3 regions of the Aerococcus sp. Group 2 genome follow, and region 2 is predicted to be linked to each of the others. Evidence: riboswitches for the same ligand, from Rfam matches in the RefSeq annotation. Region 2 holds a riboswitch; each other region holds the start of a gene.
The links. A riboswitch is a leader RNA that binds a small molecule or an ion and turns the genes downstream of it on or off. The one in region 2 is predicted to bind thiamine pyrophosphate.

Region 1: linked by a shared signal. The riboswitch ahead of JFU01_RS02460 (LuxE/PaaK family acyltransferase) and the one ahead of thiT (energy-coupled thiamine transporter ThiT) in region 2 are both predicted to bind thiamine pyrophosphate.
Region 3: linked by a shared signal. The riboswitch ahead of JFU01_RS08660 (hydroxyethylthiazole kinase) and the one ahead of thiT (energy-coupled thiamine transporter ThiT) in region 2 are both predicted to bind thiamine pyrophosphate.

What each region holds. Positions count from the first base shown of each region.
Region 1 covers NZ_CAJHPA010000002.1:10,417-14,613, forward strand. Annotated here, with positions in the region: gene JFU01_RS02455 (acyl-CoA reductase) at 1-1,153, opposite strand, end outside; gene JFU01_RS02460 (LuxE/PaaK family acyltransferase) at 1,146-2,183, opposite strand; TPP riboswitch at 2,245-2,330, opposite strand; gene rpmG (50S ribosomal protein L33) at 2,726-2,881, opposite strand; gene JFU01_RS02470 (penicillin-binding transpeptidase domain-containing protein) at 2,990-4,197, opposite strand, start outside.
Region 2 covers NZ_CAJHPA010000002.1:123,640-127,836, forward strand. Annotated here, with positions in the region: gene JFU01_RS02925 (cation:proton antiporter) at 1-651, opposite strand, end outside; gene thiT (energy-coupled thiamine transporter ThiT) at 980-1,546, opposite strand; TPP riboswitch at 1,601-1,700, opposite strand; gene pyrR (bifunctional pyr operon transcriptional regulator/uracil phosphoribosyltransferase PyrR) at 1,699-2,232, opposite strand; gene JFU01_RS02940 (alpha/beta hydrolase) at 2,388-3,215, shown strand; gene JFU01_RS02945 (iron-sulfur cluster biosynthesis family protein) at 3,321-3,644, shown strand; gene JFU01_RS02950 (hydroxymethylglutaryl-CoA reductase, degradative) at 3,774-4,197, shown strand, end outside.
Region 3 covers NZ_CAJHPA010000008.1:8,220-12,416, forward strand. Annotated here, with positions in the region: gene thiD (bifunctional hydroxymethylpyrimidine kinase/phosphomethylpyrimidine kinase) at 1-817, opposite strand, end outside; gene JFU01_RS08660 (hydroxyethylthiazole kinase) at 804-1,643, opposite strand; TPP riboswitch at 1,801-1,899, opposite strand; gene JFU01_RS08665 (LysM peptidoglycan-binding domain-containing protein) at 2,335-3,039, opposite strand; gene nadC (carboxylating nicotinate-nucleotide diphosphorylase) at 3,355-4,197, opposite strand, start outside.

The sequences.
Region 1 (4,197 bases), 110 kb from region 2:
ATTGATCTACAGCAATCACTTGTATCACGCGAGACAAAGGCGAAGGACTGAAAGTCAATGCTTGGCTATAAGTCACTAACCACTTCTCAGGATGAGCTGGGAAGATCTCACACCCTCCCTGCCATTCGATTTTTTCGCGCCACTGAGATCGTAAGTAAGCTTCTTCGAGCGATAACTTTCTAAGTGGATAACGATTTTCATAAGCTCTTAATTCTCCTGCTAACATGAGGGCAAATTCCCTGGGAGAAACTTGACCTCCTCTTTCCACAAAATAAATCTGAGGGGAATAGCATCCTTGTTGATCATAATAAACGACTGCTTTAGCTGCTTCATGAACGAGATGATTTACCTTTTCAGCATTTAATAATTGATGATGAATAAGTCCAAAACTCAATTTATTGCCAAAAGCAATGAAATGACTTGTTGGTGAAAGCTTTGCTTGAATAGCTGCCATGGTTTGATTATTTCCATAAGCAAGGACACAATCAGAAGAGTCAATTAAGGTTTGCTCACGCTCCTTATCTCCTCCCTGCCAGGAAAGGATTGCTATTTTATTAGCCAATTTAGGCTCAATTCGAATCAGTAATTGACAAAATAAACCAATAAAACTCGGCTCACTAGAAGATACTTTTCCAATTAGCTTCCCTTTCACTAATAAATTAGCGACCAAACTCCATAAGGGTAAAGCAGGCACATTTCCTGCCCATATATGCGCACACAATTGCGGGGCAAAAGCGCGACTATATCCTCCATGTATTCTGGGCACAAATTCTTCTAAAATATTAGGATTTTCAAAATTTTCAGCTAGCCAGCGCCTTAACTCATGTTGTCTAAAATTCAATAAAAATTTAGTCAAGGCTAAGCGTAGAATTTCTGAATCATAGCCGGTAATAATAGGAAGTATTTTTTCATATTTCTTTCTAAGAGAATTCTGGCGATCTAATAAACAAAGGATCGCCTTATCGATAGCTACTACGGTTTCTGTTACACTAATTTCAGAAGTATCATTTTTCATGCGTTCTATCATTATTTTTAACTGTTTAACATTAGGAGCTGGGACTTGGATCCGTATTGAATCAAATATAAGTTCACGGTTTTCAATAGCAAGATCATTTACTATAGGCGGCAAATAGCCACAGTTTATGTCAATCATGGTGGACCTCTAACCAATCTTTAGCTGCTATAGAGCAGCCCTTAGGCTCTCCATTTTTTACTCGTCCCAATAATTCAAAACCTTCTCCATGGTCAATTGCTAAGTCCCCTGTTTGAATAGCAGGGACAGAATTAATATTTGCTAAATCAATATGAACGAGTAAACCTGGTTTCCCCTGCTCAACCTCTAGACCCGTCGCGGGGTCAATAATTTTGTATTTTATCCAATGCGGCCCTCGTTTTAATAGCAATTTATCAAAAGCAAACTGGGTATAATATTCTGTGGATAATTCTGTCATACCATACATATTCACTGGATTTGTTCTTACCGGAAAAACCGAAAGCAGCTTTTGATAAAAAGTATCTAGCTGATAAACCTTAGAAAAATTTTTGAACCCACCAGTATCAAATAATAGACTATCCGGATGGATCGGAAGCACTTCTCCTTGGCTTAAGGCTTCAAATAAGTGTACGAAACTATAGCTAGCTCCTAAAATAATTACTGGTTGCTTTTGATGCGCTATTAGCCACTCTTTTAAAGCAGCGACTTCTAGGCCTTTCTCAGTGATAAAATGCATGGAATCCGGCTGACCATTAGCCTTCAATATTTCTAAATAGTGAGCCAGCGAAGAATTAGGCATCTCTTCTTCATTAGGAAAAAGAATGGCCGTAGGTAAACATTGATCAGTGACATACTGCTTGAAACCTAACCAGGCAGACAAATCATAAATTTCTAGATCTTTATGATAGTGTTTTCCACTGATTCCTGTCGTCGTCCCGCTTGTCATAAATATACGCGAACATTGTTCATGTGGCGTTGCACTCAGAAATGCACTTTTAAAGGCGTCGGTTGACACTGCCGGGATGTCCTTCCAATGACGTACTTGTCTTATCCCTACAGCTCTTCTTTGACAGAATTGCTGATAATCTTGATTATGTTTATATAAATATTCAAATAAAAGTAGAGCCATATCATTAAAATTTTCTTTTTCTTCGGGATGCTCTATAAAATGTTTAATAATCTTTTTCATTTTTCCCTCCTACAAAATAAAAAGGCCACTATCCTCTTGAGTTCAAGATGACAGTAGCCTTCTCCCGTTGAATAGATTTCCCTACGCAATAACTTGATCAGGTTCTACGGGTATATTCTCAGCCATCCGGCACCCCGAATCTCAATTCACATAAATTTTATCATAGCGCTTACATAGCATCAATATGCAAGGCTTTTTTTAATGATTTCATAAAAAATGACTTGTAAGGAGGAAAGTGTGCTAAAAGTAGAAAAGCCCTGATATTCATTGAAGGAATTATGTGCGATAGGATTTCGATTGCCTTCCATAGTTAATTCAACTAGATCAGGTCAGACTTTTGCAAACTATTTCGATTAGAAAATTTTAAAAAAGAGGCTGGAAAGTTTTCCAGCCTCTTTTCACTATATCAATGTCTAAAAAGGAAATGTCATTCTAAAAGCAATCTCAGCCTTAACTTAATAAGAGCTTCCAACGAATATCAGCAAATCGATCAATAGTCTGAAGACTATCGGCACATTCTCTTTTTAGCAATAGAAATATTTCTATTTTTTAACTTCTCTAAATAAGCATACTTTACGTAATTTTGGACTATATTTTTTTAATTCAATACGGTCAGGGTTGTTACGACGATTTTTTTCTGTTAAGTAAATGCGTTCGCCCTTAAGTTCCGTATTTTCTAAAAGAATGTTAATACGCATTATTTTCCCTCCATCAGATCAATAATTTATCATAGATTTTTAATCATACCTTAAAAGTCTACCATAGTTCTCAGTGCTTTTCAAACTTTTTATAAAAATGCCCTTTAATTATTTTTTATGGTAATAGGCATCCAAGACTTTGTGTCCAACAACTTCTGCTGTCTTATCATAAGCTGAGGCACTGATTTCAGGAATGACTACCGATAAGGCAATCTTAGGTTGTTCGTAAGGTGCGTAAGAAACAAAGGTCGAGTTAATTATCCCTTCGGTCCCTGTTTCCGCCGTACCAGTTTTAGCAGCAATAGTCACCGGGAAACCTCTAAATTCATTATATGAGAGACCTTGCGGATGGTTGGCTGCTGACCAGAAACCTTGTTGAATTCGTCCCAGTTCTTCTGGACTTAATTGTACGGCATTCAACAATTTAGGTTGGTTTTGATAAACCACTTGAGGGGTGTCAGACTCATGCTCACCATTTTCTCTGAGCACTTGTTTAAGCACATGGCTGGCATAGCGTTTACCACCGTTAGCGATAGTTGCGACATATTGGTTCAATTGCATGGGCGTATAGGTATCGTATTGACCAAAAGCCAAGTCAATATAGTTACCAGGGTTACCCCCTTCACCTTCCAGACCAGTCACTTCATTTTGTAGGTCAATACCGGTCGAGCTTCCTAAACCAAATTGATGGTAAAAATTACGCAACTTATTACCCGTTTCTGGATCTAAACCAGCCAAGGACATCCCTGCTTCATAGTTGGGTAAGCCCCCGATAGCCATGGCAGTCCGAATCATATAGACATTGGAAGACCTTGCCAGAGCCATGACATCATTAATAGGAACAGGGCTAGTATTGTGGGCTGCCCACCAGGAAGCCTTCCTTGGTGTCCCAGTAAAGTAAAGCGGTTGGTCAATAAAGATATTTTCTTGACCCGGTTTTAAGACGCCATAATGGTAACCAGCCCCAACTGTGGCTCCTTTGACTGTAGATCCCATGGTAAAGGATGAATTAATAGTTCCCAGGGCATCGTCAATGATTTCGCCATGTTCATTGCGGTATTTACCAGCCATGGCCAGGATCTCTCCATTATTAGGGTCACTGGCTACCACATAGATGGAATTATTTTTACCGGTACTTGACCCGTGCAAGTAGCCTTCTAAAATTTCTTCAATTTTCTTTTGAAAATCAGTATCAATGGTCAGTTGAACGGTATTTCCCATGGAGCCAGGATATGCCTTGTCGGTTCTAACGACCTCGCCTCTTTGGTTAATTTCAGTTTCGTACTTGGTCTTGGCGCCGTGCAGGGTATCTTCAT
Region 2 (4,197 bases):
TTTGGAAGCGCCCTTTCCTACTAATTTCCCTGCGACAACTCCGATCAGTCCCCCCAAGAGAATCGGAGCTAGGATCATAATCAGTAATGAACCCAGGACGGAAGTGGAACTTTCGTTTAGAACTGCTCCAATTACTGAAACTAAGGGGAAGAAGACAATGTTAACCATCACTGAGTTAAAAGCCGTCATCGATGGCACTGAATCAGATAAGGGGCCGGAACAATCATACTGCTCCACCACTGAGACTGGAGGGGCCGGCGCAGTCGCAATAGCGATCCCCCCAAAGAGTAAGGCAGCAATGATGGGTAGACCTAAGAGGTGAAGAATAAGGGCAAAGGATCCCGTCACCACTGCAAAGGTTACCACCAGGTCAGATATTCCCATGGCGAAGACTTTACTGATGGAGTCCTTGATATCACGGTAAACTAACTTATAGCCCACCATCGACCCCACTAGAATTTGCATAAGTACCATCAGTGATTGATAGACCTTGGTTGAAATTAGTTCAGGGCTTAAAAGGTTTAGCCCGTGCTCTCCGAGAAACATGGCCACAATCAACCAACCAATGATGGCTGGGAATTTGATTTTCTTAGCCAGTTCTCCGGCAAAATAAGCAATAAGCATTGCCAGTAAGAAACGAAGAACAAACACATTGAACACTCCTTTCCAATATTTTTCTTAAATCCTCTATTATTTATTGGTTGTTATAGCCTTCTCACTTTGGGTTAAAAATATAGTTCATAACTTCACATACTTAACTAAAAAAAGAGAGAAAGCTTTCAGCTAGGCTTTAACTTTAGTTATCCTTTTCACAAAATATTATAGCAAACGCTTTCTTATTAAAGTGTTTGCGCGCCAACAATTCTATAAAATATTTCTTTTTTATCAAAAATAGGTCCCCGTCAATAAAAAAAGACGCCCCCACTCAAAGGGCGTCTCAAAATAATAATTCCATCTAATCAATCGTTAAAATTGCAGCTTAATCTTCTGGGTTTAAGAGTCTGGGGGCATTATTAAATAACAAGGCCACCACTAAAGCCCCTACTAGCCAAGTAAAGAAACCGGTAGGTACATTGACAATCGTCGTATACCACCAAGCATTCATCCCTTCTGGCGCATAAGAAGACCAAAAGGCATAGCCAGCGAACCAATGAATAAAGTATTGGGCGACCATCCCAATAAAGGTCGCTGAAAAGATACCGATCCAAAGGCCTTTTTTATCCCCTTTTAAGCCTGCACTCTTCACACGATTAGCAAAGACTCCAGTTAAACCTGCTAACATAAAGGCGAAGAAGTATTCAAGAAAGACTTGGAAGGGAGTTAGAATCGTCGCTTGACCGGTGATTAATTGCAAAAGTCCAAACAGAAAGCCGGCAGCAAAACCGCTCTTTATCCCCCGTCTTAAAGAGATCAAGTAAATGGGAATAACTCCTAAGTTTACCCCAATACCTACTCCATTGGTTGTCGGCAAAAGTCCTAATAAATAAGCTAATACCGCTACCATAGCAATTTCCAATAAAATCCTTACTTGTTTACTTTGTCCCATAATAATTAAATCCTTTCTTAGCACAAAAACAGGTAAGAGAAAATGCCTCTTACCTGTTTTTTTCGTGCACTTTCTTCCGCTAGTATTACCTAGTCTCAAGTTCAAAGGGTCTGTAAATTACATCTCAGCCATAAAGGCTCCCCTAGTACCAACTATTTAATTATATATACTGCATCCTTACTGTCGAGTTCCCGCATCTTCACCCGAATTTTCTCTTGCCGGGAAGTGGGAATGTTTTTACCAACAATATCCGCTCGAATCGGTAATTCCCGGTGGCCCCGGTCAATGAGCGTCACTAAAGAGATCTTGCTTGGACGCCCATGATCCATCAAGGCATCCATCGTCGCCCGAATGGTCCGACCGGTCATGAGCACATCATCACAGATAAAGATATGTTTACCATTCACATCAAAGTCCAGCTGGGATAAGTCTTTGATCAGCTTATCCTTTTCCTGGTCGAGGTCATCACGATAAGCGCGGACATCTAATTCCCCATAAAAGACATCAGCCTCTTCTAACTGGTTGATGCGGTCCTTAATCCGGTTAGCAATAATGGCTCCCCGGGTTTTAATCCCCACGATGGCTAAATTAGCGGTACCATGGTTGCGTTCCAAAATCTCATAACTCATTCGCGTTAAGGCGCGCTTCATTTCTGCTTCGTTGAGAAGCTCGACTTCTGTTGCCAAGGCATCTCCCCCTTATCCTTTATTCTACTCATCATTGTAGCGAAATATTGTGAAGTCTGCAATTATTTCTTAACCTTGAGCATTGTCAGGGGGATTGCGCTTGCTTAATCCCCCCGGGTCAAGTATGCTAATAGCACATTAAGCGGAGGTAAATCATGTTCAATGCCGATTATTATTATCTAAAAATGAAAACCCACTACTTAAGCTTGCCCTATTCCGGCAAGAAGCGGCGGGTGCGAGTCCTACTCCCTAAAAATTACCAGCAGGAATCCGCGTCCTACCCAGTCGTTTACATGCATGACGGACAAAATGTTTTTTATAGTAAGGAGTCCTTCCTAGGTTATTCTTGGAAGGTCATCCCCACCCTCAAGCGTAATCCCGATTTAGCCAAGATGATTGTGGTCGGAATCGACAATGACTCTCAGACTCGGGCGGATGATTATAATGCTTGGAGCTTCGAAAACCCTAGCGACCCTAAGGCAAGGCCCTTGGGCGGCTTAGGCAATGATTTTAGTGACTTCATTATGAAGGTGGTTAAACCCTTTATCGACCAGACCTATCGGACAAAAACCGATAAAAAACATACAGCCATGATCGGGTCTTCTTTTGGGGCCAATATCACCGCCTATATGGGAATTAAGTATGCCGATCAAATTGGCCGCTTGGGGATTTTTTCCCTAGCCCAATGGATAGCCCAAGAACCCTTTGACCGCTATCTCAAATTGCAAAGCTTAGACCCCGAGCAAAAAATCTACCTCCAAGTCGGCACCAAAGAAGGCGACGATACTGACCGTCTCTTTCTCCCAGGCAATATGGCCCAAGCCTATATCGATGCTTCCCTCCACTACCAGGCCTTGCTTATAGCAGGAGGTATCCCGGTAGAAAATATTGACTTCAACATCTATGTGGATGAAGAGCATAATGAATTTTACTGGGCCAAACATCTCCCCGACTGCCTCCGCTTTCTCAGTAGCGGCTGGTGAAGGTGTGAAAACGTTTTAAAAATTATTTTTAGGCTTTTCCGGCTAAACTGCTCACAAATTCTGATATAATCATCCTTACAAGAGTTGTTGTGAGGAGGATATGCCATGAAGTTATTTTTCACCCAGAAAGCCATACAACAGTTACAAAACTTAGATCGTTTCCATAATATTTGCCTAACCACTTCCGATGAAACAGGTCATACCAGCCACAGAGCCTATCGTAGTTTAGTCTTACAAACTAATGCACCAAGTTTTGAAAGCTTTGATGAGGTCCTGGAAACGCATATCGGTCAAATCCATGTCACAACACAAGCCCTCAGCATCTTAGGCAATGATAACCGGATCGATTTTGATGAATTTCGGCAAGTTTTTGTTCTCTTAACCGACGATCAAATGGTCGATGATAATCTCTATTGTATCGATCATTAATACCGACTGGCTATTGATTAATCAAGTAATGACCCATAAACTAGAAGTTGGAAGCAATTGCCAACTTCTTTTTTTATGGAAAAGTACAAAGACTTCCCCCTCACTGATAAACAAAGCACTTAGGAGGTTATTATGACTCAAGTGAATTTACAGGGCTTCTACCGCCTCCCCTTAGAGGAACGTCTGGCCCGCTTAAATGAGCTCCACTATATTAGTGATGCAGAAAAAGATTATCTCAAAAATAACCAGGGTTTGCCCTTAGACCTGGCTGATAACATGGTTGAAAATCTCATTGGAACCTACTCCCTCCCCTTGGGACTGGCAATGAACTTTGTCATCAATCAAAAAGACTACTTGATCCCCATGGCGATCGAAGAACCGAGTGTCATTGCAGCAGCCAGTTACGCCGCTAAAATGGCTAAGGCAGGCGGTGGCTTCCATAGCGAGGTCTTGAACCGTCAAATGACTGGGCAAATGGTCTTCTTAGGCTTAGACCAAGCCAGCCAAGCTGAAATCTGGACTAGTTACATTAAAGACCACCAAGAAGACCTCA
Region 3 (4,197 bases), on a different contig from region 2:
CCAAGGCCTCGGGACTGAGGTCATAGACCCCGGTCACACCCCTAGTATTTTGGGCGGTCACTGAAGTAATGGCACTCATGCCAAAGACTCCATTAGCCTGCATGGTCTTGAGGTCCGCTTGAATACCAGCTCCCCCACTGGAATCTGAGCCGGCAATAGTCAGGACGGCTTGGAGTTTAAAAAGTTTTTCAGCAGCTTTACGGATTTCTTGAGTCGCTTGGTAGGGGTCTTCCGCCTTAAATAAAGCAGAAATCAGAGCCACCCCGGCCAACCCCTGGTCCCGTAAATTGGCCATATTATCTAAGCTAATCCCACCAATGCCTACAATGGGAATATTCACCCCTTGGGCAATAGCTCTCAGGGTAGTCAGACTAGTGCCTTGGGCATTGGCCTTAGACTGGGTCGGATAGAGGGCGCCAACTCCCAAGTAGTCTGCACCAGCCGCCTGGGCTTTTAGAGCGGCATCCAAACTCTTAGCCGAAGCCCCGATAATTTTTCCCGGGCCGAGCAGTTCTCTAGCCTGGTCGACTGGCAGGTCATCTTCTCCCACATGGAGGCCGTCAGCATCTACCGCCAGGGCCAGTTCATAGTCATCATCGATAATAAAGGGGACACCTGCTTCTTGGCAGAGGGCTTTGATTTTTTTAGTTAGATCCAGCTTCTCCTCTTGGTCTTTAAAGGGATGGTCCTTCAAACGTAACTGTAAAATCGTCGCCCCTCCTGCTAAGACCTCTTTGACTTGCTGGATTAATTCGTCATGGTCAAAGCGGTCGGGCGTAATGGCATAGACCAATAAATCATTTTTATTGAATGTCATACTTGGCTCTCCTTTCTAATTTTTTGGCCTCTAATAAGAAGACCTGGTCAATCACCCGGTTAGAATAAGTGGCATTACCCTCATAAGGCTGGAGCACTTGAGCAGCGATTTCTCCCGCCACCCCATAGCTAATCATGGCCGCTGTAGCTAGGTAAAAAGGATCCTCATCCGGATTACCGGCTAAAAAGCTAGCTAGGACGCCGCTTAACTGGCAACCTGATCCCGTATAGGAAGCCATCCAGGGGTGGCCATTTTCAATGACTGCCAGCCGCTCGCCGTCAGTCACTAAGTCAATCGGGCCTGACATGGCTAGGATAATTCCTTTTTCTTGGGCATAAGCTTTAAAGTCCGGAGCAAAATCAGCCAGATTGGCTAAGCTTACCTCGTCTCCAGGACCCAGGTCGACCCCAGATCCTTGGCTTTTTTCAAAGAGGAGGCTTCGAATTTCCGAAGCATTCCCCTTTACCGCCCTTACTAGACCCCGGTCAATCAGCTCTTGACAGAGCTTTAATTTAGACGGCATAGCTGAAACCCCCACTGGGTCTAAGACCACGGGATGGTGGTCATTTTTCGCTGTGGCGGCGAGGTCCAACAATTCCTGATTAGGTCTGGGACTAGCGGCATTCAATAGCAAGAGGTCAGCCGTCTTGACCACATCCTGACTATTAGGTAAGTTATCGGTCATCACGGGACGCCCACCACTGGCCAAAATCACATTGGCCACATCATGAATGGTGACATAATTATTTAACACTTGGATCAGCGGGGCCTTGGCCTTGACCTGCTGGCTATATTTCGCAAAGGGAATGCTTATTTTTTTAGACATTGACTCATCTCTCTTACTCTGTTTAGATTACACATTTCACCTGCAGGTCTTTTACTTCTAGACAGAAAAAAGCCCTGCAAAGTATACTCCACTCAGTGTACTTTGCAGGACTTCTTATCGTTAGGCTTTAGCAAAAGCTTGGCTGTGCCTTATAACGATATTTGAATTCTCACATCCCTACGCAAGTCTTAACTTTCTCAGGTTCAAAGAGTCCAGGTTTCCACCTATCTCAGCAAAAGCACCTCTTGTGAGTACTTTTTAACTATAGCAGAAACCGCTTACCTATTCAAGGCGGAGCGCTTAAACTCCTTTTGGACGCTGAGATAAATAAAAAAACTCCAGCCCAATGAGCCGGAGTTAATGGTTTCGTCCTTTGGTGTGACTGTCACACTCTTTTGAAACGTGTTCCAGTCACAGGACGAACGTCCACTTCAAAAACTGGGAACGCTCAGATTCACTGAGCTTATCCCAGTTTTCTCCAGTGGTTTCGTCCTTTAGTGTGACTGTCACACTCTGTTTAAACGTGCTCCAAGCGCGAGGTGAGCTCCATTTCAGAAGTCCTTGCAAATCCTCTTTGAGGATTTACGGCGTACTTCTTCCAATTGCTGTAGCTGTTCGAAGCGAAGCGAGTTACAGATATAGTATGCGGAGCTCTCTCCCCTCTTTTTGCGCTTGTCACACTCTTTTTATCTTAGTACCAACCGTTAGCGTTCCAGAATGCTAAAGCGTTGTCCCATGAACCGTAACGACCGGCTACGTATTGGTCAGCCACACGTTCTTGGTTAGCTGGGGAGTAGTCACCATTTAAGTAAGAAGCGCTTAATTGGTAACGTCCGATGTATTGGCCGTTAGTTGCTGAGTATGAACCACCAGATTCACGTTGAGCAATGATTTCTTTAGCGGATGAAGAAGAACCAGTGTAAGCGCTTTGTGCTGGAGCTGGTGCAGGTGCAGGTGCTGGTGCTGGAGCAGCAGCTGGAGCAGCTTGAACAGTTGCAGGTGCTTGGTAAGTTTGACCAGCAGTTTCATCAACGGTGTAAACTTGAGCTGCTTGACCTTGTTTTTCTACTTCAACTTCATTAACCTTACCTGATTGGTCAGATTTGAAGGTTAATTTAGTTCCTGGGAAGATTAAGTTAGCATTTTCGATGTTGTTGATTTCAGCTAATTCTTTGGTGTTCACGTCTGCTGCTTGAGCAATAGCGTTTAAGGTGTCACCAGATTTAATGACATAAACTTTTTCGTTGTCATCTAATTTTTGGAAGTCAGCTTTGATTTCTTCAACTGAACGTGCTTGCCATTCAGCTGCGTGTGCTTCAGTCGTTTCCCCAGCAGCAAAACTTACTAAGGCTGATAAAGCGATTGAGGTACCTACTAAAACTTTCTTCATATTCATGTGTAATAAAAATCCTTTCTTCTATGCAAAGTTCATTCTTTTTTCTATTTAATATGATTAAGCCTCTTAATCATTCAGATTCATTTTTATCTCTCAACGAGGTCTTTCCCTCGTCGACATGAAATATACTATCATGGCTTCCAGACGAAGAAAAGGGATTTTCTGACTTGTTAAGGCCCTTTAATTACTTTGACATTTTAAAAGGATTTTCTGAAATATTTCTGTCGCCTTGTAACCTTGCTGTAACAAAAGTCAGGGCAAAACTTGAGTTATGGGTATTAGAAATCAAGGACTTCTGCCTCAAGAGCTACAGACCTACTTCCTCACTTTCAAATGTTTGAGGGACAGATCTAAGATTCCGGCCGAATGGGTAATGGCCCCACTAGAAATATAGTCAATGGCTAGGTCCTTATAATCCGCGACATTGTCCCAGGTAAAGTTTCCTGAAGCTTCTATAATCGCTTGACCGTTAATGAGCGCAATGGCTTCCTCCATGGTGTCATGGTCCATATTGTCGAGCATAATAATATCAGCTCCAGCCTCCACTGCCGCTCTGACCATGTCCAAGTCCTCGACTTCAATTTCAATCTTCTTCACAAAAGGGGCATAGGCCTTAGCCGCTTGGATGGCTTCTTTGACCCCACCGGCAGCAGCAACATGGTTATCCTTGAGCATAATTTGGTCAGAGAGTGAGTAACGGTGGTTATAGCCGCCCCCTACCCGGACTGCATATTTTTCCAAGGGGCGGTAGGCCGGGGTAGTTTTACGGGTATCCAGTAACTTTATCCCACTACCTTCTAAGGCGTCTACAAAACGGCGGGTAGCAGTAGCGATACCACTCATTCTTTGAAGAAAGTTGAGGGCAATCCGTTCCCCACTTAGGAGAGTATTGACGGAGGCCTTAATTACCATCAAGGTCTCCTGATTAGCTACCCGGTCACCATCTCGGACCAGACTCTCAAATTGAACTTCAGGATCCAAATGTAAGAAAACCCGCTTGAAGAGATCCAAACCACAAATCACTCCCGCTTGCTTAGCTAAGAGCTCGACCTGGGCTGCTTGACCCTGATAAATAGCATTGGTCGACAGGTCTTCATAGGGAATATCTTCCTTAAAAGCGAGGGTAATTAATTCATCAATAATATCTTGGTTCAGATT